DNA from 2 places in the Arthrobacter sp. Helios genome. Region 2 is predicted to be linked to the other one. Evidence: riboswitches for the same ligand, from Rfam matches in the RefSeq annotation. Region 2 holds a riboswitch; the other holds the start of a gene.
The links. Region 2 has a riboswitch for cyclic di-AMP ahead of ArtHe_RS00465 (M23 family metallopeptidase). Riboswitches for the same ligand answer to the same signal wherever they lie in the genome.
Positions count from the first base shown of each region.

Region 1 (14,244 bases), 1.2 Mb from region 2:
TGGATATGTCGGCGGTGGCCGGTTACGTGGGCGGCGGGGGCCTGGGCACCTTTGCGATCCAGTACGGCTACCGGCAGTTCAACCCTGTGGTGACCTGGGCCGCCGTTGCCGTGATTATTGTGCTGGTCCAGCTGGTGCAGTTCCTGGGTAACCAGGCGGCGCGGAAGGCGCTGCGGCGCTAGCGCACGGGACGGGCCGCCCCCCGGCGTCACCCCGGGCGGAAGCGCAGGAGAGAATAGTGGGGTGAGCACCCCACGGCCGGCTACCGGTCCACTCCCGGATGGACCCTTCGACCTGTCCCGGCTCGGCCGGGGACTGGTGTTTGCCGCCTCGCTTCCGGATCTCGCCCTGACGCTGGATCCGGCTGACGGCGGCCGCACCGCCGTTGTGCAGGCACCGCCCGGCACCGGCAAAACCACCCTGGTTCCGCCGCTGGTGGCAAACCTCACCAGCGCCGGACCAGGCAGGGTCATTGTCACGCAGCCCCGCCGGGTGGCCGCCCGGGCTGCCGCCCGCCGGCTGGCCGCGCTCGATAATTCCAGCGTGGGCGAAGCTGCCGGTTATACCGTGCGCGGCGAACGCCACACCGGGCCGGGAACCATCGTGGAGTTCGTGACTCCCGGTATCCTGCTGCGCCGGCTGCTGGCTGATCCGGCATTGGAGGGCACCGCCGCCGTCGTGCTTGACGAGGTCCATGAACGGGGCCTGGAGACCGACCTGCTGGTAGGCCTGCTGGCTGAGGTGCGGCAGCTGCGGGAGGACCTGGTGCTCGTCGCGATGTCCGCGACCCTGGACGCCGCCCGCTTTGCCTCGCTGATCGGCGGTCCGGACGGGCCCGCCCCGGTGATTGACTGCCCCTCCGCGCTCTACCCGCTCGAGGTGCGCTGGGAACCCCCGGCTGCCCGGCGGCTGGATGAGCGCGGCGTGACCCGGACATACCTCAGCGAACTGGCGCGGACCGCCGCGGCGGGGCACGCCCGGGCGCTGGCGGCCGACCCGCAGGCGGATGCCCTCGTGTTTGTGCCGGGTGCCCGCGAAGTGTCCGCTGTCGCGTCCAGTCTGCGGCAGGCGGCCGGCGCAGCCGTCGATGTCCTGGAACTGCACGGGCAGGTGCCGGCAGCGGAACAGGACCGCGCCGTCTCGGGCCGGCCGGCAGGCGCCCGGCCGCGCATCATCGTGTCCACCTCGCTCGCTGAGTCTTCCCTGACCGTGCCGGGCGTCCGCCTGGTGGTGGACTCCGGACTCTCCCGCGAACCGCGGCGGGACGCCGCCCGCGGAATGTCTGGCTTGGTGACCGTGAGCTGCTCGCGGGCCTCGGCGCAGCAGCGGGCCGGGCGGGCTGCCCGGCAGGGCCCGGGGACCGTGATCCGGGCCTATCCCGAGGCAGCTTATGCCGCAGCGCCGGCGCAGCAGACGCCGGAAATCGCCACGGCTGACCTCACCGCCGCAGCCCTGCTCCTGGCCTGCTGGGGGACTCCCGGCGGGCGCGGACTGAACCTTCCCGAACCGCCGCCGCCGGCTGCAATGGCCGACGCCGAGGCTGAGCTCCGCGCGATCGGCGCCGTTGACGAGGAAGGCCGGGCCACGGCGTCCGGCCGTGCCCTGGCCCGCATTCCGGTTGATCCGCCGCTTGCCCGTGCGTTGGTGGACGGGGCCCCTGTTCTCGGAGCCCGGGCCGCGGCCGAAGTGGCCGCCATGGTGTCCGGAGACCTCCGCGCTCCGGGGGCGGATCTGGTCCGGCAACTGGCCAGGCTCCGCTCCGGCGCGGATCCGGGGGCGCGGGCCTGGTCCCGGGAGGCGCGGCGGCTCGAACGGTTTGCCGTGGAGCCGGCGGGCGGGGGCGTTTTGCTGGACCACCGGCTGGAACCCGGCGAGGCAGTCGGATTCATCATTGCACTGGCTTTCCCCGCCCGTGTAGCGCGCCGGGTGGCTGGGAGCCCGGGGGAGCAGTACCTCCTGGCCTCCGGAACGCGTGCCGGGCTGCCGCCGGACAGTCCGCTGCGGGGCTCCGAATGGCTTGCCGTCGCCGACGTCACCCGGGCCGAGGGCCGCGCAGCCGCGGGCACCGGCGCCGTCATCCGCGCAGCAGCACCGCTGGAGGCAGGGACGGCTGAGGCGGCGGCCGCGCATCTGCTCACGGAGAGTGTCTTAGCTGAATTTGCCGGCGGGCGAGTGAACGCACGGCGGGAGCGCCGGCTCGGCGCCATTGAATTGGTTTCCACACCGGTCCGCGCGACGGCGGCCCAGGGCAGGGCCGCCGTCGCAGCCGCGCTCGATGCCAAGGGCCTGGCACTGATTGGCTGGTCCCCGGCGGCAGAGACCCTGCGCCGGCGGCTGGCCCTGCTGCACCGTGAACTTGGCTCACCGTGGCCCGATGCCTCCGAACCGGCGCTCCTGGAACGCCTGGATGAATGGCTCGGACCGGAGCTGGATGCGCTGGCCTCAGGAGAACGCGCCGCCGGAATCGATCTGGCTGAGCCGCTGCGGCGGCTGCTGCCCTGGCCGGAGGCCGCGCGGCTGGATGAACTGGCTCCGGAACGGCTGCAGGTGCCCAGCGGCTCCAGGGTGCGGGTTGCCTACCCGGAACCTGACGACGACGGCGGGCGGCCGGTGGTGGCCGTCAAACTCCAGGAATGCTTCGGCTGGGCAGGGTCGCCTACCCTCGCCGGCGGCCGGGTCAGGGTACTGTTCCATCTGCTTTCCCCGGCTGGCCGGCCGCTGGCTGTCACCGACGACCTGGCCTCTTTCTGGGCTGGTCCCTACCACCAGGTGCGTGCGGAGATGCGCGGGCGTTACCCGAAGCATCCCTGGCCGGAAGATCCCTGGTCCGCCGCCGCAACGGCACGGACCAAGGCCGGATCCCAGGGCGGGTTCCGGGCGCCGGGCTGACCCGTCTCCGGAAGTGGCTGCCGGTAGCCCGACTCCGGCGGTGATCCGGAGCTTAGGTAACCGGTTCGGCCAGTGAGGTGCCCGAACCGGCCCAGACGCCGTCGAGCACCGCCGAGGCTTCTTCTTCGCTGACTCCCAGGGACAGCGAGATCTCGGTGAGCAGCGGCCGGCGGGCATGCCGGAGCATGTCCCGCTCAGCGTGGGAGAGTCCCTTGTCCAGGGAACGCAGGGTGAGGTTGCGGACCACGCGGGCTACGTCTGCGATCCGCCCGCTGGCGAGCAGCTCCGTGTTTTCCTTGAAACGCCGTGACCACTGGGACTCCTCGGCGTCCGCGGCAGCCCTGAGGATTTCCATGAGTTCTTCCAGCTGCGGTGAATTCAGGACCGGGCGCAGCCCCACATCCTGGGCCTTGGCGGTGGGAACCCAAACCTCAAGCTTGTTGGCATGCACTTCAAGTACCAGGTACTCGTTCTCGACGCTGCGGATCTTGCGGCTGGCCAGACGGCGGATAGTGGCCGGGCCGTGGTGGGGGTGGACTACGGTTTGACCTACGTTAAACGTCAATGTGTTTACCTCTGGCTGGATCGAAGCCGGGCCCGGCAGCCGCGGACCGCTGCACTGTGCAGGGGCCTGTGTGGGACGCTCGTCCCGCCACTTGCCCGGATTCCGGTGACAGTCGTGACGGAAGCGCGGCCGTGGGCGCTCCACATGGGTGAAAGCGCCGGAAAGCCGCGGGTCTGACCTGACTATTATTTCACGACTTGCTGGGTGTGGTCCCCGAACCCGGGGGACACTTCGGTGAGCGGTTCCGGGTGAGAGGTCCGGTGGGAGCCACAGAGCCGCATAACAGAAGCACCCCACCTGTTCCCAGGCGGGGTGCTTCTCGAACCAGCGGACCGGACCGTCCGCGGCGGTTCAGTTATGCGCGGTAGTAAACCGGGCCGGAGCCGACGTTCACGGACTGGATAACGGTCTGGTTGCCGTTCCAGCCACTGTGGATGGCCTGTCCGTCGCCGATGTAGATGGCGATGTGGGCAAAGCCCATGCCGCCGTCGGCGTAGTAGACCATGTCGCCGGGCTGGGGATCAGACACCGGGGAGCCGTAAGCGGCAAGCTGGGCCGGAGCCAGGTCGCCAACCGAGTGGCCGGCGGCGCGGAGAGCCACCTCAACCAGCACGGTGCAGTCCTGGGCAGCACCGAGCTGCGAGTAAGCCGCATTCACCATGGTCTGGCCAATGGCGGAGGTGCCGACGCTGGGAGCAGCCGGGGTGACCTGGGTGCTCAGCGTGCTGTATTCCGTGTAGGTTCCCGGATCCGTGTACGTCGCAGCCGCAGGAGCAGCTTCGACCACGGCTGCGGTTTCCACCGGCGTGTAGGCGGCGGCGGGCTGGATGTCAGCCGTGCCGGCGTAGGTGATGACGTCGCCGGGGTAGATGATCGAGGACATCGACAGGCCGTTGAGCGCGAAGATGCTGTCCAGGGACACACCGTAGGTGGCGGCAATCTGGCCCAGGGTGTCACCCGCGACCACGGTGTGCGTGGATGCGGTTTCCACGGCCGGAGCCTCTGCCACGGTGACTGCGGCGGGAGCTGCAGCAGGAGCTGCGGCAGCTGCGGCAGCCGCCGGGGCGGGATCGTTGGCTACAACGCCGGCCTGGGCCGGGGCAGCCATGCCGAACATGAGCCCGGAGCCGGCAACGACGGCTGCGGCGGTTCCGCCGAAGGTGCGTGCCTTTGCCGGTGAGACCTGGGCGATAGTGGTCCAGATGTTGGAATTTGAGCGGTGGCGTCCGCGGTTCTTATTGATAGACAAGGAATTACCTCTCCCAATACCTGCGAGGTGAGCTGTCGGATTCGGATGGGAGTCACCCGGCCGCCGGACTGAACCGGTCGGCTTAACCCCAAGGATTCAAAGGATCCAAAAAATTGGGTCCCCCGCCCCTGCCGTCGTATTGCAAAAGGGGACCTTGGCCAGCGGCAGAGTTAGGTAACAAGCCAAGGACGCCGCATCAGTATCGCGGCATGCCAAGGACACTACATGGAATAGAGATTGCATTGCAATTCGGTAACGACACCGTGTTGCTGTTGTGTGCGGCCAGTCACTCTGCTAATGGGAAGTGTGCTTTCTTCTTTAGTCCCAGCAGCCACATTGGACCGGCCGCGCGCTGCGGCCCGCGCTGCTGTTTGGAGAGGGTCCTTCCGGGGTGGGAGCCGGGGATTTTTGCGGAACGCGGCGACGGATGCCGGAGTGCGGGAATACGCTGGAAGGGCCGAATATCCAGCGAAGGAGGGGCCATGAGTGAGCAAGCCGGTGGCCGCGGACCGCAGCTTCCCGTTCAGGACGTGGTGCGCGAGGTAGTGATCCCAGCCGGCGTCGCCGGGCCGGATCAGCTGGTCATGGATGTGCGCTGTTATGCCGTAGCTCAACCGGAGGGAATAGTGGTGATTGACACAGGCATGCCGGACGCAGACGCGGGTATTGCTGCCGCCGTCGAAGCTTTGGGCGGGGATTGGTCAGATGTCCGCGACATCGTGCTGACCCACCTGCATATGGACCACGTTGGCTCCCTTTTTGCCGTCGCCGAACGGGCACCGCACGCCGCGATTTACGCCGGCGGGCCGGATTCCCCGGATATCCGGTCCCCGCGCCACGTAAGTCCCATCGGCGAAGGGGCCATGGTGCAGGATCTGGAAATCCTGGCTACCCCCGGCCATACGCCGGGGCATATCTCCCTTTTCCATGAGGGGACGGGAACGCTGTTTGTAGGGGATGCGGCCGGGTCATCGCATGGCCACGTGGTCCGGGGGCCCAGCGCATTTATGTCAGATGCCGGCCGGGCGGAGGAATCCCTGGAGCGGATTGCTGCTCTTGGGCCGGAACGCGTTCTCTTTGCACACGGCGCCGAGGTGGCCTCGCCTGCTGATGCGCTGGCGAGGATGATTGGCGGACCTCACTAACGCCCGGCCGCCGGCGGACCCGTTCTGAGGCCCCGCCGGCACTGGGCCGGTTCTGGGCCGGGCAGACCCGAAAGGGCACTGGGCGGGGCAGACCCGAAAGAATTGCGCCAGCCCTGCCATGCCGCATCCGCGGCGCGTACCATTCCGGATACCGGCTCATCTGCAATCGAGTAGAGCGAGGCAGTCAAGGCAGGAAAATTCGAGGTTTACCAGGACAAGGCCGGCGGGTTCAGGTTCCGGCTTAAAGCGGGCAACGGAGAAGTCATTGCTTCCTCGTCGGAGAGCTATAAGTCCAAGGCGTCAGCGTTGAAGGGCGTGGAATCGGTCCGCTCCAATGCCGGGGCCGACATCACGGACCTGACATAGTTTCCGTTTCGCCCGCCGGCGCCATCGGCCGCGTGGTGAACCACCCGAACCAGGCGCCCGCCGCCGTCGTTACGACGGCGGCCACCGGCAGCAGCACGGTTACCGGTGTGCCCCCGGACGCTGAAACGCCCACATAGAGCAGCCAGCACACGGCCAGGACCACGCCCGCAGCAACCGCGTTAAAGCGCCGTGACTTCCCTGCGTCCGCGCTGAGGAAGGACACCACGCTTGCCGGGCAGGCAAAGGATGCGCCCAGTGCCGCGCCGCCGATGAGCGTCCAGAGGATGTAGCTCCCGAGGTCCTGGGACTCCACGGTCGACGCGTAGTTAATCTGGAAGTTCAGGATGGCCAGGGCCATGCCCGCCAGGGCGCCGATCGGAATGAGGAGAAAGACAGACCTGCGGGCCCGCGCCGGGGTATTGCTCATGGTGCAACTCTATCGCCGGTCCCACATCACCCAGCGCAGCAGGGAGTAGAGCAGCTGGGTGGCTCCGGGCATAAAGCCGGAACCGTGGTGGTACACCGGATCCATGGTCGTCACCAGCAGACGGGCCGGCTGATTAACGTCGTCCACGTACAGCAGGGCCCCGCTGTCGGTTCCGTCTTCCTCCATCGTGACCAGCCGGCGCGCACCCTGGGGCGGGTGAAGCAGGCCGTGATGGTGCCAGTCGACTGCCCGGCGGGTGAAGAACTCCCACATCGGGTCCTCCGGCAGCCGCAGGCGGGTGCCGGTGTCGGTTCCCGTCCGCCAGGCCCAGAAAACAGTTGGCCGGAAGCTGTACCCGACCCCCGGCAGCCAGCTCTCGACGTTGTTCTCGCCCAGCACGATCACCGTCTTTGTGTGATCCTGCAGCGCTTCGCGGATCGCCGGTTCGAAGCGTGCGCGCTGTCCGGCATGCAGCCGGTCACCAACCAGCACAACGTCGAGTTCCGCCAGGAAACCGGGATCGGAATCCGGCAGGTACACGGGCTCGATGCGGTAGGGCTGCAGGGCGGGATCTTCCAGGGTGCGCAGTGCGGGGAACGTGCCGCAGTGCAGCAGTCCGATGCGGGGGGTGCTCATGCAGGTACTTCCTTCGTGGAGCGGACATCGGAGGCAGAAGCGGAACCGGTCAGCCAGGTCACGAGGTTGGGGCCGATCCGGCGGCTGCTGTACCGCTCGTCGGTGAACCCTTCGAGATCAAGGCCGCCATGGACCAGCACTTCGCCTGTGCCCAGCGGATAGGTGTAGTCCAGGGGAAGCGAATTGGGTCCGATGCCGGTGACCGCTTCACCGCCGTCCGGCAGCGGGGAGTGGTATCCGCGGCCGTAGAAACCCGCGACGCCGATGTCCTTCAGGCGCGCATGGGAGTGGGTCCCCGGGACACCGGTGCGGAAATGCAGGTCCCGGTGGTCAACTCCGTCCCACACCGGGTGCGCAGCCAAAGCGTGCGGGCGAAGATCCCGCGGACTGCGGTAATCCAGCTTGAGCCAGCGGGCCAGCCCGTCGATGAACGGCAGGACAACCTGGCCGTTGACCAGGATGCGGCCGCCGTCCCGGACGTATCCGGTCAGGTGCTCACGGTGCTGGTGCAGGAGGAGATGGTCGGCTGCGCCGCTGATGATCAGGGCGGCGGAGGAGAGAACGGTCCGGCGTTTCGCCGGGTCGTTAAGGTCATAGGTGTCGGTGTCGCTGATGGCACCGCGCCAGCCGGGATCGCCGAGCCCGCGCATGGTGGTTGTACCGGTCAGGCGGATGATGGTCATGGATGGTCCTTTCGAGGGCCGGCGGTGCGCCCGTCCCGGCAGGTTGGGCCGAAGTCGGGAACAGCAATGGTGCGGTTCCCCGAGACGGTGCCCACGGTTGGGGTGCAGATGGGAAGCCCGTAAACCTCAGACAGCGCCGGACCGGTCAGGAGGTCTTCGACCGGTCCCCAGCGGGTGTCATGGCTGCCGACGAAGAGCAGGGCATTGCGGGAAACATGCAGCGCGTGGTCGGGGTGATGGGTGGTCATGATGACTCCTATTCCGTCCGCGGCCAGTGCGGCCAGGACGGTGAGGACGTGCGACTGATTGCGCAGGTCAAGGGCGGACGCCGGTTCGTCCAGCACCAGCAGTTCGGAACCGGACGCAAGCGCACGGGCAATCAGCACCAGCTGGCGCTGCCCGCCGGAGAGCTCGGAGTAACGGCGGAGTGCCCAATCCGCTGCCCCCACGCGTTCCATCGCAGCGGTTGCCGCACCGCGGTCATCACTGCGCGGTACCTGATAGGCGCGAAGGTGGCGGGTCCGGCCCATCAGCACCATGTCCTGAACGGTGAAGTCGGGGCCGGTCCCGTGGTCCTGGGGTACATAGCCAATCGCAGAAGCGGATTCCACTGTCCCCTCGACCGGTTTCAGCAGGCCGGAGAGGCACTTGAGCAGCGTGGTCTTGCCGCGTGCGTTGGGTCCCAGGATGGACAGGACCTCTCCGCGTTCCAGTGTGAAATCCAGCCCGCGGAACAGCCAGGGCTGCAGCCGCGAGTACCGGAAGCCTGCGCCGGCTGCCTGCAGCAGCAGCTTGGCGTCTGCCGTCTGTTGGACCGGAGGCGGGATCAGGGTCTTAGTTGCCATCGAACTGTGCTTTCTTCTGGGAGCGTGCAAGCAGTGCCACGAACACCGGCGCGCCAATAATTGCGGTGAGGATGCCCAGCGGGATCTCGCTGCTGGTGATCGAACGGCTCAGCGTGTCGATCAGGATCAGGTACGTGCCGCCCAGGAGCAGGGACACCGGCAGCAGTACCCGGTGGTCGGAGCCGACCCAGAGGCGGGCAAGGTGCGGGACCACCAGCCCCACCCACCCCACCGCTCCGGCGACGGCCACTGTCCCGGCTGTCATCAGGGCCACGGCGCACAGCAGCAGGATCCGGGAGCGCTGCGGGTTCACGCCCAGGGCCGCGGCGTCGTCATCCCCGAGGGAAAGCACATTGAGCCGCCAGCGCAGGGCCAGCACCACGAGCGCACCGATACCGACCGGAACCAGTGCAATGAGCACCTTGCCGTAGCTGGCAGCTGCGATGGAACCCAGCAGCCAATGGACGATCGAGGGCAGATCGGAGTAGGGGTCTGCGATGTAGGTCATAAAGGAAACCAGTGCGTTGAAGAACGCCGCCACCACAATCCCGCCCAGGACAATCATCAGCACCCGCCCGCCCTGCCCGAGCCGGCCCAGGAAAAGCACGATCACCAGGGCGGCCAGGCCGAATCCGAAGGCCCCGGCCACCATCCAGGCACCGGAGAGCCCAAGGGTCAGGACCAGGACTCCGCCGAAGGAAGCACCCGAGGTGACGCCGATGATGTCCGGGCTGACCAGCGGGTTGCGGAAAAGTGCCTGCAGGCAGGCGCCGCCCAGCGCCAGGGCGCCGCCAACGAGGAACGCCAGCAGCACCCGGGGGAGCCGCACGTCCAGAATCACGGTGGCTTCCTGGTCGGTCCACGTACGCCGGACCAGATCCGCTCCGCCGGGCAGCAGCCCAGCCGTTTCGCCGGCGAGGACACGGAGGATCTCATTCGGAGGTACCCAGTAGCGGCCTGCGGCCATCGAGACCACAGCGACGGCGGCCAGCAGCAGGGCACTGAGCAGCACCGGGTGCCGGCGGAAAAGGCTGCGGGGTCCGGGGGCTTCCGCCCGGGCACCGGCCGGGGCCGCTGCCCGTTCCTCTACGCTCACCGTCAGGCTTCGAAGACGTTGTAGCCGGAGCTGTTCCGGTTCAGATCCAGGCGCAGCGCGGCATCTATCTGCGCTTCAGACACCTCATAGTTGTAGAGGTAGCGGATTTTCTCCCGCAGGGTTTCCCGCAGGGTGTGGCCGGTGAGCTGGGGGTGGTAGAGCTCGGCGGCCCACTGCCACATCAGCGGAGACTCGGCACAGGGCACCTCCCACCGGTAGCCTCCAAGCGGGGCCTTGTAGACGCGCCTGCTGCGCACGGCGGAGACGGAGGCCAGGGACTTGTCGGCGTACACGTCCGCGGGAGTGCGGGCATCGAAGCCGCCGAGGGTGATGACCTCCGGATCCCACTCGATCAGCTGTTCCGCACTGACGGTATTGTCCGTCGACACGTTGTCCGCAGCCATGTTTCGCCCGCCGGCCAGCTCCATCCAGTAGTGCATGTACGAGGACTTGTTGGACGCCGAATAGCCCTCACCGGACTGGCCCAGGTGGACTACGCGCACCGGCTCCGCCACGGCGGACAGCTCAGCTTCCAGCCGGGCGATCTCGGAGTGCATCCACTCGGTGATCCCGGTCCCGCGTTCGGGCTTGCCCAGGATCGCGGCGAACAGGTGCACCCAGGTCTCGAGATGCTCCTGGGTCCCGTAGAGCAGGCAGACCGTCTTGAAGCCTGCGTTCTCCAGCGGTTCCACCAAGCCGTCGCCCTGATCAGCCCACTGGAACACGACGTCGGGCGCCAGATCGGTGATGGTCTCGATGTTGGGGGTGAAGCTGGAGGGCGCGATGGTGGTGGTGGATCTGGACTCCGGGAAGATCTCACCGAAGAGACCCTGCTGATTCGCCTGCAGGGTGGATTCGTTGATCCCGACGATCCGCTCATATCCGCCGTCGACCGCGGCGATCATGGATGGAGAAGGGATGACGGTGGTGGCAATGCGCTGGACGGGAGCGTCGAAGGAGACCGTAACGCCACGCATGTCGGTGACGGAGAAGGCCGCATCTGCGGATGTTCCCGCTCCAGTGTCCGCTACCGTCGCGCGGCTGGAGCAGCCGGCAAAGGTGAGCGCCAGCAGGCCGAGGCCTCCTGCGCCGAGCAGGCCGCGTCGGGAAAGGGATGGGGTGGGGGAGGGCAAAGGCAACGGAACTCCAGCATGCTTGTTTGGTTAGGCTCACCTAAGTGATTGAGATCCATATTAGCGAACATTTAAGTGTGCTAATTGCCATCACGCCCCGGCCTTTTTATGAATGACTCAGAATAACTGGTAGAGTCTTAGCAGAAGCCGCGCCAGCCGGATCTGCTCCACTCAAGGAGTTCAGTACGGCGGATCCCCTCTCAAGAGGCGGAATCGCGGCCCGGGCACTGCGCGCCGCACCCTTGCCGGCAGCGCATCGCCCTTCCCTATGACAGACACCGCAGCCTGTGCCGGCCTGCCCGGTGCTGCCGTTTTACCCCCAGGAGTTGCCCCTTGTTCAAGACCATGTTTGCCGAGACCGCCCGTACCGCCAACCCGGCCGCAGCCCACACGCTGACTCCGGCCGCTCCGGGACCGGTCCGTCCCGCCAGTCCCTTTGGCGGGAACTACGTTGCTGTGTTTGACCGCGGCCAGGCACCAGCCGATGCCACCGGAGGGCACTACACCGCGGCCTTCGACGGTCCTGCCGGCGGCCGGAAGGCCGCGCCCGTTGACAGCTACGTGGCTGCTTTTGCCGCCGCCGGGCACCCGGCCCGCAGCCGCCGCGGCAGCTACACCGACGCCGAGCGCTAAACCGGCCACCCAGCCCCAGCTAGGATGAGAAGCCGGTAACCGGAGTCCACAGCAGGGAGCAGCATGGGTGCAATGGATGACCTGCTGGGCCCCCGGCAGATAGCGGAGCTCTGTGAATCGCTGGAGCGCGCCGCCCCGGACAGAGGATTTGATGCCCTGCTGGAAACCACCGCGCTCCTCGGCCCGCTGTCGCTGCGGGCGAGGACCGACCTCGCGGCGAGCGCGCTCGTCGGGATCTTCCCGCAGTATTCCGCGGCCGCCGCCGCTTTCCGGACTGCCTTGCAGGATCCGGCCTTCAGTGGCTGGGCCATCTGGCCGGTTACGGAAGCGGCGGTCACGCTGGCCCTCACTCAGGGAGACAGCCAGGCCTTCGATGACTGCCTTGACCTGCTCGCAGAACTCACGCCGCGCCTGACCAGTGAGTTTGCCATCCGCAGGCTCCTCAGTGCGGACCTGGACCGGGCTTTGGCCAGGATCCAGGCCTGGACGGCGGATCCCGATCCGCACGTGCGCAGGCTGGCCAGCGAGGGCACCCGGCCCTATCTGCCGTGGGCGGTCCGCGTGGCCGGGCTGACTGACCGTCCGGACGCCACCGTCCCGATCCTCGATTCCCTGCGCAGTGACCCCAGTGACTATGTGCGCCGATCGGTGGCCAACCACCTCAACGACCTGGCCAGGCACGCACCGGGAATGGTCCTCGCCCTGGCCTCCCGGTGGCAGGAAAGCGGCACCCCGGAAAGCGCCTGGATTATCCGCCGCGGATTACGGACCCTGGTGAAAAAGGCCAACCCTGATGCGCTGGCACTGATGGGCTTCCGCCCTGCTGACGTAGCCGTGGAGGGCCCGCACTCGGAGACGGTGCTGCTCACACTGCCCGCTGTGCTCAGCTTCGACTGTGTGCTGACGAACAGGTCCGCCGCTGCTGCCCGCCTGGCCGTCGACTATGTGGTCCACTATGTGAAGGCCAGCGGTTCCACGGCACCTAAAGTCTTCAAGCTGGCCGTGCTGGATCTCGAACCCGGAGAGTCGCGCAGGCTGTCCGGACGGCATGCCTTCCATCAAATGACCACGCGCCGGCACTATGCGGGGCTGCATCATCTGGAACTCCAGATCAACGGAATTCGTCACGGACGGCTGGAATTCGACGTCAGCCTGTAGCGGCCGGCGTTGCACAATCCCGAATGTGTCGCGGCGATGACGGTATTCCTGTGATGCGGCTTATATACTCTGACAAAAAGTTGGACGTAGTCCAGATTCCCGGACTAGCCACGTACCGGAGCAGCGGTGCGCCTGGAGGCCCTGTTTGCTCCTGAACAGCAGAGGAGCAAAGCATGACAGCGACGGCGCCGGCGACGGACCAGCCCAGGCAGGATGATGGGTACTTTGGCCCGGAAAGTGTCAGCTGGCGGGTCTATGCGGACCCGTCGGCGAAGCTTGGCGGAATCGCTGCCCTTCTGCTTCAGGCCTTGAATCCCAACATGATGAGGCTGTTCTCGGCGGTCAGCGTCACGGACCAGGACGCTGCCGCGCGCGGTGAGCGGACCGGACAGTACATTGACACCACCATTTTTGGCGACAAGGCACATGCGGACGCCGCAGCACGGTCCGTCCGCGGCATGCATAAACATGCCACCTGGCAGGACCCTGCCACCGGAGAAACGCTGCAGGCCGAAACCGAGGGCTGGATGGATTGGACGCACAACACGCTCGTCTACGCCATACTTCGCGCAGCCGAGGCCTTCGGGCCCAGGCTCACGCCGGGTGAGCAGGACCAGTTCGTCCTGGAGCAGCACATTTCCGCCGAGATCGTGGGGATCGACCCTGCCCGGCTGCCCGCCACCCGTGCCGCCCTGGAGGAGTACATCGACGGCCAGCGGCACTGGATGGCACTGTGCCTGCCGGCAGCGGAGGTCAGCCAGGCAATCCGCAAGCCGTCGCTTAAAGGAAATCCGGTGAAGGTCTGGACCGGGATCATCATCCAGGACGGAATCCTTTCCCTGCTGCCTGACTGGGCACTTCTGCTGTACGGAGTGGCGGGCCGCCCCATGAACCTGCGCAGTGCCGCCCAGACCACAAAAGGCATGATGGCCGCGGCACGCCGCAACCACGCCTACGAAAATGTCATCACCGAGCTCACGACCAAAGTGGATACTCATCCATACCGCAAGGTCCGCAACCGGGCGACGGCCTGAGCATGGTGAACTCCCCGATGCTGGACAGGCAGGTCCAGGCATCCGGCAAGGTGCTGCCCGCCAACCTGCGCTTCCGTGCCCTGGTGCCGGGACTGCTGGGTGCAGGCTGGAGAACGCTGCGAACCGGCGGCTGGCGCCTGCTGGCACTTTACGCGGCAACGCAGGCGCTCCTGCTGGTGCTGTTCTCACCGCTGATCCGCTGGATGTTCACCGAGGCTTTGGCGGCGGCGGGCCTGCATGCCGTGGATTCCGCCGCGCTGGCTTCCATCCTTGGCAACGGTGTTTCGGCAGCGTGGATCGCAGGGCTGTGTGTCATGGCTGTCCTGGGGGTGTGTGTTCAGCTCACACTTCTGGTCCTGGCTGCGGCCAGGGTCCGCGCGGGCCT
Region 1 is NZ_CP095402.1:1,251,039-1,265,282, forward strand. It holds gene ArtHe_RS05555 (ABC transporter permease subunit) at 1-182, shown strand, start outside; gene hrpB (ATP-dependent helicase HrpB) at 244-2,889, shown strand; gene ArtHe_RS05565 (CarD family transcriptional regulator) at 2,942-3,454, opposite strand; gene ArtHe_RS05570 (LysM peptidoglycan-binding domain-containing protein) at 3,810-4,703, opposite strand; cyclic di-AMP (ydaO/yuaA leader) riboswitch at 4,707-4,873, opposite strand; gene ArtHe_RS05575 (MBL fold metallo-hydrolase) at 5,186-5,848, shown strand; gene ArtHe_RS05580 (DUF1508 domain-containing protein) at 6,113-6,214, shown strand; gene ArtHe_RS05585 (hypothetical protein) at 6,198-6,641, opposite strand; gene ArtHe_RS05590 (hypothetical protein) at 6,651-7,277, opposite strand; gene ArtHe_RS05595 (hypothetical protein) at 7,274-7,960, opposite strand; gene ArtHe_RS05600 (ABC transporter ATP-binding protein) at 7,957-8,805, opposite strand; gene ArtHe_RS05605 (iron ABC transporter permease) at 8,795-9,901, opposite strand; gene ArtHe_RS05610 (ABC transporter substrate-binding protein) at 9,904-11,034, opposite strand; gene ArtHe_RS05615 (hypothetical protein) at 11,368-11,667, shown strand; gene ArtHe_RS05620 (DNA alkylation repair protein) at 11,731-12,825, shown strand; gene ArtHe_RS05625 (oxygenase MpaB family protein) at 12,999-13,859, shown strand; gene ArtHe_RS05630 (glycerophosphodiester phosphodiesterase) at 13,862-14,244, shown strand, end outside.
Region 1: another riboswitch for cyclic di-AMP. It lies ahead of ArtHe_RS05570 (LysM peptidoglycan-binding domain-containing protein); the one in region 2 lies ahead of ArtHe_RS00465 (M23 family metallopeptidase).

Region 2 (14,244 bases):
CGTTCAGCCCGGTTTCGTCATCACTGCGCAGGTAGCTCCACGCCGCCCCGATGCGCAGGCGTCCGTGCCGGGCGGCGGTATCTTCCACCAGGTACCGCAGCGGCTGGGGAATTTCCGTGGCGGAATAATGGGCCAGGAACTCCAGGATGGACGCCGCATCCATCTCTGCGTCCAGTGCCCGCCGAATGGAATCGGCAGAGAACCGGTAGATCGCCGCCGGCCCCTGGCCCTCGGGGGTGGAGATCAGCGCCAGCTGACGGGCTACTGACGGCTCCAGGTAGCCGGGTGCAACAGCGGTGAGGTCAGCCTGCAGCAGGAAGGAGCTGAGCGGTTCCGGCAGGGCTTCGCGCAGCCGGCTGGTGGCCCGCTCGAAATCCGACGCAGCAACTGCCTCACCGAGTTCGGTCAGGGCTCCGGAACCGATCAGCCCGAGCTGGGCGGCTTCCTTCAGGATCCCGGGAACCAGGCGGGCGAACCGCCGCTGCAGCCGCGGCTGGTGCCAGGTGAGGGCGCTGAGCAGATCTTCGACGTCGAAGGCACCGGAGTGCGCTTCCTGGCTGTCGCCGCCGTCCGCGGTGAGCACCGCGAGCATTTCCAGTGTCCGACGCCGCACCAGCGGCGCGTCGGGGCGGGAGAGTTCTCCGGCGAGGGCATTCAGGGATCCTCCGCCGGGCAGCGGTCCGCCCACGAGCGAAGGCGCCCGTTCCGCTTCCAGCCAGGACTCCACCAGACGGCGCCACTGCTGTTCCCGGTCCAGTGTCAGCCAGTCATTCTCGGCCGTTCCCCACCGGGCGGTGGCTGCGTCGAGGACCAGGAGCCCGGAGAGCGCCGCCAGCTCCAGCAGCCAGGCGGTGGCCCCGATGTCCAGCCGCAGGGCTTCCGAGACCCGGCGGACCTCCCGAACCCCGACCCCGCCGGACCGCAGGGTGCCAACCGGAGAAGTGCTGGCCAGGGCCAGCAGCTCGGTGACCAGGCGGAGGGTTTCCGCTACAGCGCCAAACGCTGCATTGTCCCGCAGCGTGTGCGGCACGGGCCGGGGTGTGGGCGCCACGGGTTCCAGCTGGAAATCCGAGACGATTACGTGTCCGCGCGATGCCTGGCCGACCGGCCGGGGAAGTTCAACGTGCAGTGCGTCCAGGGGAACCAGCAGGCCGTGCGCCACGAGCCATTCCACCGGTGTGGGGGAGGGGTTGTCCAGGACGGCCCGGCTGATCGCGGCCTTCTTGGGGATCGTCCCGACCGGGGAGTACTTGAAGCGCCGGAGCAGGTCTTCGGTCTGCGGCGGAGCGTCAGCGATCAGAGCTTCCCAGCCGGCCGGGTCGGAGACCAGATGATGCAGGGAGTGGGCGGCAGTTGCCGGAGTATCGGCCTTCTCCAGGGGGAGTCCGCGCTCGCGCAGCCCCTCGACGATCCCCACCAGGCGCTGGCCAAACTCCGGCTGCTGGGCCGCCAGGGTGGAATAAGGCCGCCCGAGTCCGGCCGGATAAGCACCCAGCGCGTCCCCCAGAACGGAGACGGGCAGATAAAAGCGGCGTCCGGCGTCGGCCTTTGGGGCGCCCGGATGCGGGGTGGCCCGGCGCAGGAGGGCGAGGCTGTGCAGATAGCTCAGGATCGAGTCCAGGGCCTTGATGGTGGAACCGGCGATGGAGGCCTTGAGCCAGGACGCCGTGGTGCTCAGGTGGGAATCTTCGTTGGTGGTCAGATCCAGTGCTTCCAGGACCTGCAGCTGCGGAGCGGTGAGTTTTTCCAGGGCACGTTGTACGCTGATGCGCGTTGACGCACGGGCCGCCAGGGCCTGGAAATCCGGTACCGGAGGCAGGGCCAGATCCGGCCGGGCGGTCAGGAGCTCACGCAGCTGTTCGTCACTGCGCGCTGCAAGGTCTTCAGCCAAGGCTCGGATCGCGGACATCGTCCAATACGTTACCCGAGTGGGACCAAAAACAAACGGGTTAGCCGCGCCGCCGGTGCACGATTGAGTCAATTACCAGCCCGGCCATCAGGAGAAACGCGACGGGCAGGGCGTAGAAAGCTCCGGCAGCGAACCCGGGCCAGATCTCCGCTCCTCGAAGCGCTTCGAGGAGGAGGAGGCCCAGGCTGGCGACGCCGGCCACGGCCAGGACAGCGGCTACAACAGTCAAAACCAGCCGCAGCGGGGACCGGTGGGACCGGGGCGGGGTGTCCGCGCCGGCATCAGTGTTTCCAGGCGCGGAATCGGCGGTGCGGCCGGTTGATTTCCCGGAATCGGGCGTGCGGGGTTCCATGGTCTTAAACGCTAGCAGCTAAAATTCCACGCCCACAAAGCTGTGTCCGGGGGCAGAAACCGGGGCAGGGGATATTCTAAAGGGAACAGACTTCACCGTAGTATCTCTGGAGGTGCCCGGCCATTACCGGCGGGGTACAGCAGGTTGCCGCAGGCGGGCCTGTGCAGTAATCGGGACGTGCCGTATTAATGTAACCAGTACCGGTGCGGCACGGAGGCACCCCAGATGCAGTACGGCAAGCAGTAACAACGTGCGGGCGAGCGCGCCGCACCCATTACACAAGAACGAGGTAAGCGAAGTGCCCATCGGCAAGGTCAAGTGGTTCGACACTGGCAAAGGATTCGGTTTCCTGGCCACTGACGACGGCCAGGAAGTTTTCCTGCACGCCTCAGCGCTTCCCTCCGGTGTGACCGAGGTGAAGCCCGGCACACGCATGGAATTTGGCGTGGCAGACGGCCGCCGCGGCCCGCAGGCGCTCTCCGCCCGGATCCTGGAGGCGCCGCCGTCGGTGGTTAAGGCCACCCGCAAGCCTGCGGATGACATGGCAGTGATTACGGAAGACCTGATTAAACTGCTGGATGGTATTTCCAATGGCCTGCGCCGCGGCAGGTACCCGGAGAAGAAGCACGCAACGAAGGTCGCCGCGGTTCTGCGGGCCGTAGCCGACGACCTTGACGCCTAGGGGCAGAACCTCCGAGTGAACACCAACGATACGAGCGCTCCAGAAGAACAGCCCGCCAAGTCCACTGTCCGGAAGGCACCCCGCCGTCCGACGAAGCCGGATGCCGTGCTGGCTGCCGCCATCGAAACGGCACGGGCCGGCCTGCTCGAGGTTGTTCCCGAAGCCCAGATCGGCGACCATATTGGTGCCGTGCCGGAAGCTGACCGGCTGGTAACCCACCGGTTCCAGGCGAACCGTCCCGGCTACCGTGGTTGGCAGTGGTACGCCACTCTGGCCCGCGTTCCCCGCGGGAAGGTGGCCACTGTCTGTGAGGTGGGGCTGCTGCCCTCGGCAGACTCAGTGCTGGCACCGGAATGGGTTCCCTGGTCCGAACGGATCAGGCCCGAGGACGTCGCCGCTGAGGCCGCCCAGGCCGCAGCTGAGGCTGCCGCCGCCCAGGCCACTGCGGACGCAGCCGCTGAACGTGAGCAGAAAACGGCAGACGGGGAACCTGAACAGGCTGCCGAACCCCAGGCTTCAGTGATGGAGGACGAATAACCGGTGAGTGTTTGGAACACGGTTCATCATCCCGATAGGGAGGAGTGAACCCATATGTTCCGTTCGCTTCGCATCTTCAACTACCGCATCTGGTTCCTGGGGGCACTGGTCTCCAATATTGGTACCTGGATGCAGCGCACTGCCCAGGACTGGCTGGTCTACGACATCCTGACCAATCAGGATGCGGCAGCCATGGGCATTGTGATGGCCCTGCAGCTCGGCCCCCAGCTGCTGCTGGCGCCGTGGGCCGGACTCATTGCGGATACCTACGACCGCCGCAGGGTCCTCCTGATCACACAGGTGGCCATGGCCGCCCTCGGAGCGGGGCTTGGCCTGCTGGTGCTTTCCGGCCATGCACATCTCTGGCATGTCTACGCGTTCGCGCTGGCTCTCGGGATTGTTTCCGCCATCGACGCCCCGGCACGCCAGAGCTTCGTCTCCGAAGTGGTCAGCGAAGAGAACCTGCCCAACGCCGTCGCGCTTAACAGTGCCTCCTTTAACGGTGCGCGGATGATCGGTCCGGCCGTGGCCGGCCTGCTGACCGTTGCGGTTGGTCCCGGCTGGGTGTTCCTGATCAACACCGTGACATTCGCTGCCATGGTCCTGGCGCTGCTGAAAATGCGGTCCGGAGAACTGCGGATCCTGCCCAAGGCTCCGGCCGGGAAGGGACGGATCCGTGCCGGACTGAAATATGTGCGGTACCGGCCGGACCTGATCATGGTCTTGGTGGCCATTTTCATTGTGGGGACCTTCGGGTTGAACTTCGCCGTGTACATCGCAGCGATGGCCCGCACCGAGTTCGGACAGGACGCCGGGATCTTTGGACTGCTCAACTCGATCATGGCCATTGGTTCGGTCGCCGGAGCACTGCTGTCCGCACGCAGGGACAAACCAAGGCTTCGGTTTATCTTCGGGGCCGCCGGCGCGTTTGGCCTCTCCTGTGCCGTGGCAGCAGTCTCGCCAACGCTGTGGATCTTCGCGCTTTCCCTCATCCCCACCGGGCTTTTTGCCCTCACCCTGATGACCAGCGCGAACGCGTACGTGCAGACGACGACGGCGCCGGTGATGCGCGGACGGGTCATGGCCCTGTACTTCGCCATCTTTATGGGCGGCACCCCGCTGGGCGCCCCAATTGTCGGCTGGGTTTCCAATTCCTTCGGGCCGCGGTGGAGCCTGGGGGTCGCCGCGGCATCCGGACTGATCACCGCCGTGATCGGCCTGGTCTGGGCCTGGCGGTCCCACCACCTGCGGCTGCACTATGACCGCACGGTGCGCCGCCGGCTGGTGGTCACGAGCCGGGAAACAGAACAGGACCCCAAAGCGCAGTAGCGCGTGGGGTCCTGTCCCGGGACGTGACCGGTCGGTTCTGCCCGGTGCTTAGCCTGTTTTGAGGCCTAGGAGTGCTCGATCACGTAGTCGATGCAGTTCAGCAGGGCGCTGACATCATCCGGCTCGATCGCCACAAACGTGGCAATGCGCAGCTGGTTGCGGCCGAGCTTGCGGTACGGCTCAACATCAACGACGCCGTTGGCGCGCAGCGTCTTGGCGATTGCCGCGGCGTCGATCGAATCATCAAAGTCGATCGTGGCGATGACATTGGACCGGTCCTGAGGCCGGGTTACGAACGGGGACGCTACCGGCGAGGCCTCGGCCCAGGAGTAGATCCGGCCCGCTGAATCCGCCGTGCGGCCCGCGGCAAAGGACAGACCACCATTTGCATTGAGCCACTGGACCTGGTCATTGAGGGTCACCAGGGTGGCCAGCGCCGGCGTGTTGTACGTCTGGTTGAGACGAGAATTATCGATCGCCGTCTGCAGGTTCAGGAAATCGGGAATCCAGCGGCCGGAGGCATTGATCCGGCCAGCGCGCTCAACCGCGGCGGGGGAGAACATCCCAAGCCACAGGCCGCCGTCGGAGGCAAAGTTCTTCTGCGGCGCGAAGTAATAGACATCCGACTCGGCGAGGTCCACGTCGAGGCCGCCCGCAGCGGAGGTGGCATCAATCAGGACGAGGGAACCGTCATCGGCGCCGGCAACGCGGCGCACCGGTGCGGCAACGCCGGTGGAGGTCTCATTCTGGGGCCAGGCATAGACATCCACGCCGGCTTCGGCGCGGGCTTCGGGCCGGGTCCCCGGCTCCGCCTTGATGATGCTGGATTCGGCCAGGAAGGGAGCCTTGTTGGTGGCGGCGGCGAACTTGGAGCCGAATTCACCGAAGGACAGGTGCTGCGCCTTGTTCTCCACCAGGCCGAAAGAGGCGATGTCCCAGAACGCTGTTGAACCACCCACGCCCAGGACTACTTCATATCCTTCAGGCGCGGAGAACAGGTTGCTGAGCCCTTCGCGGATGGAGCCAACCAGGTTCCGGACCGGTGCCTGGCGGTGGGAGGTACCCAGGAGCTTGGCGCCGGCCGAGGACAGTGCCTCGATCTGCTGGGGGCGCACCTTGGAAGGACCAGCACCGAAACGCCCGTCCTTGGGAAGAAGTTCTGCGGGGATCGTAAGCGTGGCGGTTTCGCCCATTTTTGTTTGCTCCAAGCGGATTGGCAGGGTGCTGTAGATACTTCTCTATTCTGCACCTCCGCCCCCTGCCGCCGGTATTTATGAACGGGAGTTGGCATCGGGCCGTGAAAGTGGATAATTGCCCCCGAATTGGTGGCATGGGCTAACGTGGAAACGAACCTGCGGCGCAGTCTGTGCCACCTTGGTTTTCAACCCTTTCTTCCGCACGAATTCTAGGAGCGGCTGGTCATGACGGACCTCATCGACACAACTGAGATGTATCTTCGAACCATCCTTGAGCTCGAAGAGGAGAACATCGTGGCCCTGCGCGCCCGGATTGCCGAGCGCCTGCGCCATTCCGGCCCCACAGTCTCGCAGACCATCGGGCGGATGGAACGGGACGGGCTGGTTGTGGTGTCGGGAACCCGGCAGCTGGAACTGACCGAACTGGGCCGCCGGCGCGCCACGGAGGTAATGCGCAAACACCGCCTTGCCGAGCGGCTGCTGGCTGACGTGATTGGGCTGGACTGGGCGTACGTCCACGATGAAGCGTGCCGCTGGGAGCATGTGATGAGTGAGCGCGTCGAGCGCCGGCTCTATGACCTGCTGGGGCAGCCCACGGAGTCGCCGTACGGCAACCCCATCCCGGGCCTGGAAGCGCTGGGTGGAACCACCGCCCTGGCCCCGGCCGCCGGCTACACGGACCTGGTCTCCGCAGTCAGTGCAGCCACCCCCGGGGCGCAGATGAACCTGCTGCGTCTCGCCGAACCGATCCAGGTTGACCCGGAGCTGCTGGCACAGCTGGATGAGGCCGGGCTGCGGCCCGGTGCCACGATCACCGCCGAGGTGGTCGGAGGCTACATTTCCGTCCGTGTTCCCGGGATTGAAGGTGCGCTGGAGCTGCCCACCGAAGTCGCGGCGCACGTTTTTGTCACCGGACCGGCCTAGCCGGTCCACTGCCGCCGGAACCCGCAGCCATTCACCGGCAGCGGCCAGCGCCGGCTGCGCCGGCGCCTGGCCGTCGGTAACGGAATGGTATCTTTTAGCATTTTTCCCCTATAGTGACATCTGACTACAGCAACAACACCGTTCACCGGTCCGACAGCCTAACCCTGCCACTGGACCGCAGGTGCAACCGTTCGCAGGCAGGGGCGGAGGACCCATCAACCGGCAGTGGCAGCACTGCCTTGGGGTGAAGCCTCCGAGCAGCGCAGGAGTATCCGCACAGCAGATACCCCTGTGCGTCGTGGGCCGAGTTCTCTACTCGAATCCGACAGCTAACTTCGCAGGCTTTGTAGAGAGGGAACCACTTGTCGAAGCACACTGCTTCGGGCAGGCGCAGGGCCGAAACCTCGGCCGCTCCACTGCGTCAACGCGCTGCCGCCGGGTCCACGGGCCGGCGCCGCGCTGAACCTGTCCGCCGCCCGCTGGGGGGATCAGCCCAGAAATTTGCCATCACCGCTGCCGCCTCCGGGCTGGTGCTGACCGTTGCGCTTCCGACGACCGCGGCGGCCGTGGATCCTCTGCCGGCACAGGAGCCCGCCGCGGCTCCGGCCCCGGTTTCGGCTGATCCCAACGCCACCGTGGAGTTTGACCGGGCCGCACTGACCAGCAAGTTCGATCCGGATGCGAAACTGCAGGGACTCACTGTCGCCGGCACGGACGTCACGCCGGGAGCCGCGCAGGGCACTCTCGCCACTCCGCTGGACTCCGAACTGGTGCAGACCTCTTCCTTCGGGTACCGGGTCAGCCCGATCACCGGAGCAGCAGGCGAGCTGCACACCGGGCAGGACTTCGCCGCGGCCTGCGGCACGGAAGTCAGCGCCGCCGCCAGCGGCAAGGTCAAGTCTGCCGGCTGGCATGCCTACGGCGGAGGGAACCGTGTGGTGGTGGACCACGGCAACGGTGTGGAAACCACCTACAACCACCTGTCGGCCATCAGCGTCTCTGTGGGCGACGAAGTCCAGCGCGGGGACCTGGTGGGAGCCAGCGGCACCACGGGCGCCTCCACGGGCTGTCACCTGCATTTTGAGGTACTCGTAAACGGCACGCCTGTCGACCCTCTCGGCTGGTTGTGACCGCTCCAACACCCTTTCGTGACCTGAGCGTGACATTTCCTTGATGTTGTTATATTCTCGTCACCGTGCCTGATTGGCCAAAGATCAGGCACTCTCAAACAGATCGCCGAGCTCTGCCACCGTTTGAGATCCGTTCGCAAAATCGCATGGCAGAGGCGGGGGAACCAATTTCGGGTTTCGCAAGAAGCCCTAGGGGTTAAGTTGCCGGACTTAGCGGTCCAGCAACCGGGTGACTCCCATCCGAATCCGACAGCTCACCTCGTAGGCATTGGGAGAGGCAAAAACTGTGTCATCAATCAATTCCGGCCGCCATCGTGCTGCCTCGGTTCAATCCAGCCCGCTTACGGCTTTCTCCAAGGCCGTAACCGCCAACGCAGGTACCGTCGGCCGCCAGGCCGCCGTCGTCGTCGCAGCTTCCGGCCTTGTTCTGGCCGCTGGCCTGCCGGCACAGGCCGCACCGGTTTCCACCGACCGCCAGGCCCTTGAATCAACTCCCCTCAACGTTGTGACCTCCAACGGGACCGTGACGGTCTCCGAGCAGGCACCCTTCGACCTTCCGGTAGCTCCCCTTGCGGGATCGCTCTCCGGGGCCGAAACCCGCGCACAGATTGCAGCAGCCGAGCTTGCCGCGGCAGAAGAAGCCGCTGCTGCTGTTGCCGCCCAGCAGGAGGCATACGCCGCCCAGCAGGCCGCAGCCGCACCGGCACCGGCCGCTTCCGGCGTCACCACCGCCTCCTCCGCACCGGCAGCAGCTGCTCCCGAAGTCAGCGCCAGCGGCGTTGCTGCAGGCCTGGTTGCCTCCGCTTACTCACAGATCGGCGTGGCGCAGGACTGCACCGCAATGGTCGAAAAGGCCCTGCGCTCCGTCGGCAAGTCCGTTGGTGACCTCGCCCCGAGCCAGTTCTACGCCTTCGGCTCCGTAGTTGGCACCCCGCAGGCCGGAGACCTGGTTATCACCGGTGGGCACGTCGCGATCTACGTCGGCAACGGCCAGGTCATCAGCGGTGGCCTCAACGGCATGAACACCGGCCTCCACTCCCTGTCCGACCTTCCCGGCGCAAGCTTCGTCCGCGTCAGCTGACGCTGCCAGATAAACGGAGCACACCGTCATGACCTCGACAACTGAGCGCGCCCGTCACCGTGCGCCCGTCCAGCGCACCAGCTCGCTGACTGCACTGGCCGACGCCGTCACTTCCAATGCGGGAACGGTGGGCCGCCAGGCCGCCGTTATCGCCGCCGCCTCCGGGCTGGTGCTGAGCACCGGCGTCGCCGCAAATGCTGCGGCACCGGAACTGTCCCGCGATGTGCAGACCAGCAAGCTGGATCTGTCCTCCATTCCGCTGCAGGTTCCCGCAGATGCCGTAGGCCCTGAGCTCAAGTTCGCTCCGGTCCCGGGCGTTATTGTGGCCGAAGCGCCTGTAGCCGAGACCGTGACCGTGCAGTCGCAGGAAATCAACACCCCTGCAGCCGATGCTCCGGCCCAGGCGGCAACGGCCCAGGCAGCGGCCGCTCCGGCGGCTTCCGCTGCCCCGGCTGCCTCCTCCGGGACCGCCGCCACCATCGCAGCAGCTGCCTACGCCCAGCTCGGCGTGATGCAGGACTGCACCATGCTCGCGACAAACGCGCTGGCAGCAGCTGGGATCAACTTCCACGGATGGCCGGCGGGTTACCTCTCCCTCGGCCGCACCCTGAGTGCCGCTGAAGCAATTCCCGGCGACCTGATCTACTACGCAGACGGCGGCATGGGCATGGCCCACATTGCTGTCTACGTGGGCAACGGACAGGCCGTCCACGGTGGCTTCTTCGGCAACCAGACGGTTGTTGCTCCGGCCGAGCTTGGCTCCGGCGGCGTATACATCCGCGTAGGCGGCTAGCAGCAAACCCAGAACCTGACACAGTTCGCCAAAGGACCCTCCCCTGTGGGAGGGTCCTTTGTTGTTTCCTGCTGCTTCCGGCACACAGGGGTGCAGCGCATCCGGAGTTTCGCGGCCGATAAATAGCGGGAATCCCCGGTCCCGGCTTACCCTTGCAATGAAGATTCGAAGTACCGCAGTGTGCCGGTGAACTTTTTCTCTCGCCGGGCCCGCGGGCAGGCGAAGAGGAACGTGCATGCGAACGCTGGTTCTGAATGCGGGCTACGAACCGCTGGCAGTTGTCACCTTCCGGCGCGCGCTGGTCCTGGTGTTGACCGGGAAAGCGAGCGTGCTGGCCGAGAGCGGCGTGCCGGTGGTCAGCCCGGCCGATGTTTTTGGACGGCCCTCGGTCATCCTGCTAAACCGCTACGTCAACATTCCCTACCGTGCGGAGACCGTTGCCACCCGCAGGGGGGTCCTGCGGCGCGACGGTCATTCCTGCGCCTACTGCGGCAAACAGGCATCGACCGTGGACCACGTAGTGGCCAAATCCCGGGGTGGTGAAGACAGCTGGGAGAACCTGGTCGCGTGCTGCCTGCGCTGCAACAACAACAAGGGGGACAAAACATTGAACCAGCTCGGCTGGAAGCTGCGGTTTACGCCACGGCCGCCGATCGGTGCCCGCTGGCAGATCCGTGAACTCGAACAGCCGGCGGCGCAATGGAGTCCTTTCCTCGGCGATACGGCTGCCTGATGGCGCCTGCCGCCGCCCAGCCACCCGCCTTCAACGCCATCATCCTTGCCGGCGGGAGGTCCTCGCGGCTGGGTGGAGTGCCCAAGGCCGAACTCCGGATTGACGGACAAACCCTGCTCGAACGCACGCTGGGCACTGTCCGCCAGGCCCGCAGCGTCGCCATCGCCGGGCCCGCACAGCTGGAAGCTGCCCTGCACGCCGTACCCCCGCACTGCTTCTTTGTCCGCGAGGAGCCGGCCTTCGCGGGTCCCGCTGCCGCCGTCGGGGCTGCCGTGACCGCCCTCTACGGCACCGATACCGCCGGGAGCGCTGAGCCTGTCCCCGGTGCCGGCGATCCGGCGCCGCCCTGGACCCTGGTGCTGGCATGCGACATGCCCGACGCCGGCGGCGCTGTCCGGGCGCTTCTTGCCGAGGCCGCCGGTGAAGCAGGCCAGTCCATCATGGCGAAGGACAGCAGCGGTTCACTGCAGCCCCTGGCAGCCCTGTACCGGACCGGCGACTTGCGCACTGCCGTGGGCGGACAGCCCGGCAGCCTGGAGAATCTATCAATGTTCCGCCTCCTTGCTAGGGTGCAGTGGAGAGTGGTTGCCGTGCCGGAGGGAAGCACCGCTGATGTGGACACCTGGGCTGATGCCGGAAAGTGGGGGATCAGGCCGGGCAACCGCACTGCCTGAGACCCTGCCGGTTCCGCAGCGACGCCCAGGAACAAAAGGAGCCATGATGGGAAGCCAGCAGGAAACGCTTGAGGCCTGGACGCAGCAGCTGCTGCGGTCCCTGGAGCTTGAGGGAACAGCAGTCGACATTGACGCCGTCCTGGACCTCGCGGCGGCAGCAGCCCATAACGTTGTCCGTCCAGCGGCGCCGCTGACGACGTTCATCGCGGGCCTCGCCGCCGGCCTGGCCGCGGGCAGCGGACAAGCCGACGAGAACCTCGCCATGCGCGCGGCTATCCGCGCGGCCCAACGGGAATGCGACGCCGCCGCTCCGGAGGCAGGCAAGTGAACGGGCCGGTGCCGGTAATCCTTCCGCTGCAGCCCAACACCTCCTGGGACCAGGCCCGCAAAGCGGCCTACGCAGCGGCCCGTCCGCTGCCGTTTGAGACCGTCCCGCTCGCGGAGGCACTGGGGCTGACCCTGGCGGTGGATGCCCCCGCTCTCCAGCCGGTTCCGCACTATGCCTCCTCGGCCATGGACGGCTGGGCCGTGGCCGGCCCGCCGCCCTGGAAAATCGTCAGCTCCGAGGAACCCGAGCACGAACGCTGGCAGATCCACAAAGAGTCGGGCCGCCGGCCGCTGCAGCCCGGCGAAGCGGTACCCATCCTTACCGGCGGACTGGTTCCTGCGGGAGGAGAAGCCGTCCTGCGTTCAGAACACGGCCAGCTGAGCACGGAGGAACCCGCAACACTGGTTCCGGGGCCCTCGGCCCGGAGCGACGAGCCACGCCCGGGAGAGCACATCCGGCCGGCAGGAGAAGAAGCAGCAGCGGGGGAGACCGTCATTCCTGCCGGGACAGTCCTGAACCCGGCGCATATTGCCTTGGCCGCTGTCTGCGGTCACGACACCCTGCCAGTGCTGCGTGCTCCGCGCGTGTCCCTGCTGCTGACCGGTGATGAAGTGATCGAAGCCGGGCTGCCGGACTCGGGCCAGGTCCGGGACACTTTCGGGCCGCAGATGCCGCAGCTGATCGGCATGCTGGGAGGCCGGGTCGACGCCGTTTGCCGCCTCGCCGACCGGCTGGACGACGTTATTGCCGCGCTCAGCACCGACGCCGTCGACGAAGCATCGCTGGCCATGTCCTCCGGGGACGTGCTGGTGACCACCGGCGGCACGGGGACCTCCGCTGCAGACCATCTGCGGCGTGCGCTCAGCGAAGTTGATGCTGAACTGCTGATCGACGGGATCGCGATGCGTCCCGGCCATCCCACCCTGCTGGCCCGCCTGCCGGACGGACGGTTCGTTGTGGCGCTGCCCGGGAACCCCCTCGCTGCCATGATGGCAGTGTTCACCGTGCTGCAGCCGCTGCTGGCCGGGCTGCGGGGTGAGGAGTTCCCCAGGGAGCGCCACGTCCTGGCCGGCGTCGACATCGATCCGCTGCCCGGCCGGACCCGGCTGGTTCCGAGCCGGATCCAGGACGGACGCTCCGTGCCGTCGCAGTATTACCGTTCCGGGATGCTCCGCGGCCTGGCGGACGCCGACGCCGTAATGGTGATCCCCGAAGCCGGCTGCACCGCGGATGAGACAGTTACCGCGCTTCCCCTGCCATGGCAGGTGCGGCAGGCTCCAGCCGGATAATCACCGACTTGGAGGTGGGGGTGCCGCTGACATCGGCGACGGAGTCCAGCGGCACCAGCACGTTCGCCTCCGGGTAGTAGGCGGCAGCACAGCCGACGGGCGTGCTGTAGGCGACGGCCCGGAAACCCTCTGCCCTGCGCTCCACGCCGTCCTCGTACTCCGAGACCATGTCGACCAGGTCTCCGTCCTGAAGGCCGGCCGCAGCCAGGTCCTCGGCGTTGACGAACACAACGCGGCGCCCGCCGTAGATGCCGCGGTAACGGTCGTCCTTGGCGTAGATCGTGGTGTTGTACTGGTCATGTGCACGCAGTGTCTGCAGGATGAGCCTGCCTTCGGGAACCTTCGGGTACTGCAGCTCATTTGCCGTGAAACGGGCCTTACCGGTGGCCGTGGCGAACTTGCGGCCGTCCCGCGGGCCGTTGGGGAGCACGAATCCTCCGCCGCCGCGCTTGAGCTTGCCTTCGAATCCTTCAAAGCCCGGGATCACGTTTTCGATGTGGCGGCGGATCACCGAGTAGTCAGCCCGGGCGGCGATCCAGTCCAGCTTCGGGGCGTTCGAGCGGAACGGAGCCCGGGTCCCGGTGAAAAGCCGCTCGGAGAGCTCGCACACGATGGCGACCTCCGACCGTACCTGCGGCCCGGGCGGGTCCAGCCTGCCCTGGGAGGCGTGGACCGCGCTCATGGAGTCCTCCACGGTGACCCGCTGGTCGCCGCCGGCCTGGGCATCCCTGTCCGTGCGGCCAAGTGCCGGCAGGATCAGCGCCCGCCGCCCGTGAACCAGGTGTGACTTGTTCAGCTTCGTCGATACCTGCACGGTCAGTGCGGTGTTGCGCAGGGCCTCTTCCGTGACGTCGGAGTCCGGCGTGGCCCGGATGAAGTTCCCGCCCATGGCCATAAATACGCGGACCTTGGAATCCCGCATGGCGCGGATCGCGTTGACGGTGTCAAAACCGTGCCTGCGCGGGGACGCAAAGCCGAACTCGCCGTCAAGCCGGTCATGGAAGGCCTCGGGCATCCGCTCGAAGATGCCCATGGTCCGGTCACCCTGGACATTGGAGTGGCCACGGACCGGGCAGACACCGGCCCCGGGACGTCCCATGTTGCCCTGAAGCAGCAGGACGTTGACGACGTCGCGGAGCATGGGCACGGAGTGCTTGTGCTGGGTCAGGCCCATGGCCCAGCAGACCACGGTGGACTTCGCGGCAATCATGCGCGCTCCGGCCGACTCGATCTGGGTACGGGTCAGGCCGCTGGCCTTGCAGATTTCTTCCCAGGACACATGGCGGA
Region 2 is NZ_CP095402.1:97,131-111,374, forward strand. It holds gene ArtHe_RS00430 (helicase-associated domain-containing protein) at 1-1,909, opposite strand, end outside; gene ArtHe_RS00435 (hypothetical protein) at 1,950-2,261, opposite strand; gene ArtHe_RS00440 (cold shock domain-containing protein) at 2,560-2,943, shown strand; gene ArtHe_RS00445 (DUF3027 domain-containing protein) at 2,959-3,480, shown strand; gene ArtHe_RS00450 (MFS transporter) at 3,535-4,809, shown strand; gene serC (phosphoserine transaminase) at 4,875-6,002, opposite strand; gene ArtHe_RS00460 (metal-dependent transcriptional regulator) at 6,231-6,929, shown strand; cyclic di-AMP (ydaO/yuaA leader) riboswitch at 7,075-7,288, shown strand; gene ArtHe_RS00465 (M23 family metallopeptidase) at 7,292-8,059, shown strand; cyclic di-AMP (ydaO/yuaA leader) riboswitch at 8,154-8,341, shown strand; gene ArtHe_RS00470 (NlpC/P60 family protein) at 8,346-9,140, shown strand; gene ArtHe_RS00475 (NlpC/P60 family protein) at 9,169-9,933, shown strand; gene ArtHe_RS00480 (HNH endonuclease) at 10,169-10,666, shown strand; gene ArtHe_RS00485 (NTP transferase domain-containing protein) at 10,666-11,340, shown strand; gene ArtHe_RS00490 (DUF6457 domain-containing protein) at 11,384-11,668, shown strand; gene ArtHe_RS00495 (molybdopterin molybdotransferase MoeA) at 11,677-12,957, shown strand; gene ArtHe_RS00500 (FdhF/YdeP family oxidoreductase) at 12,908-14,244, opposite strand, start outside.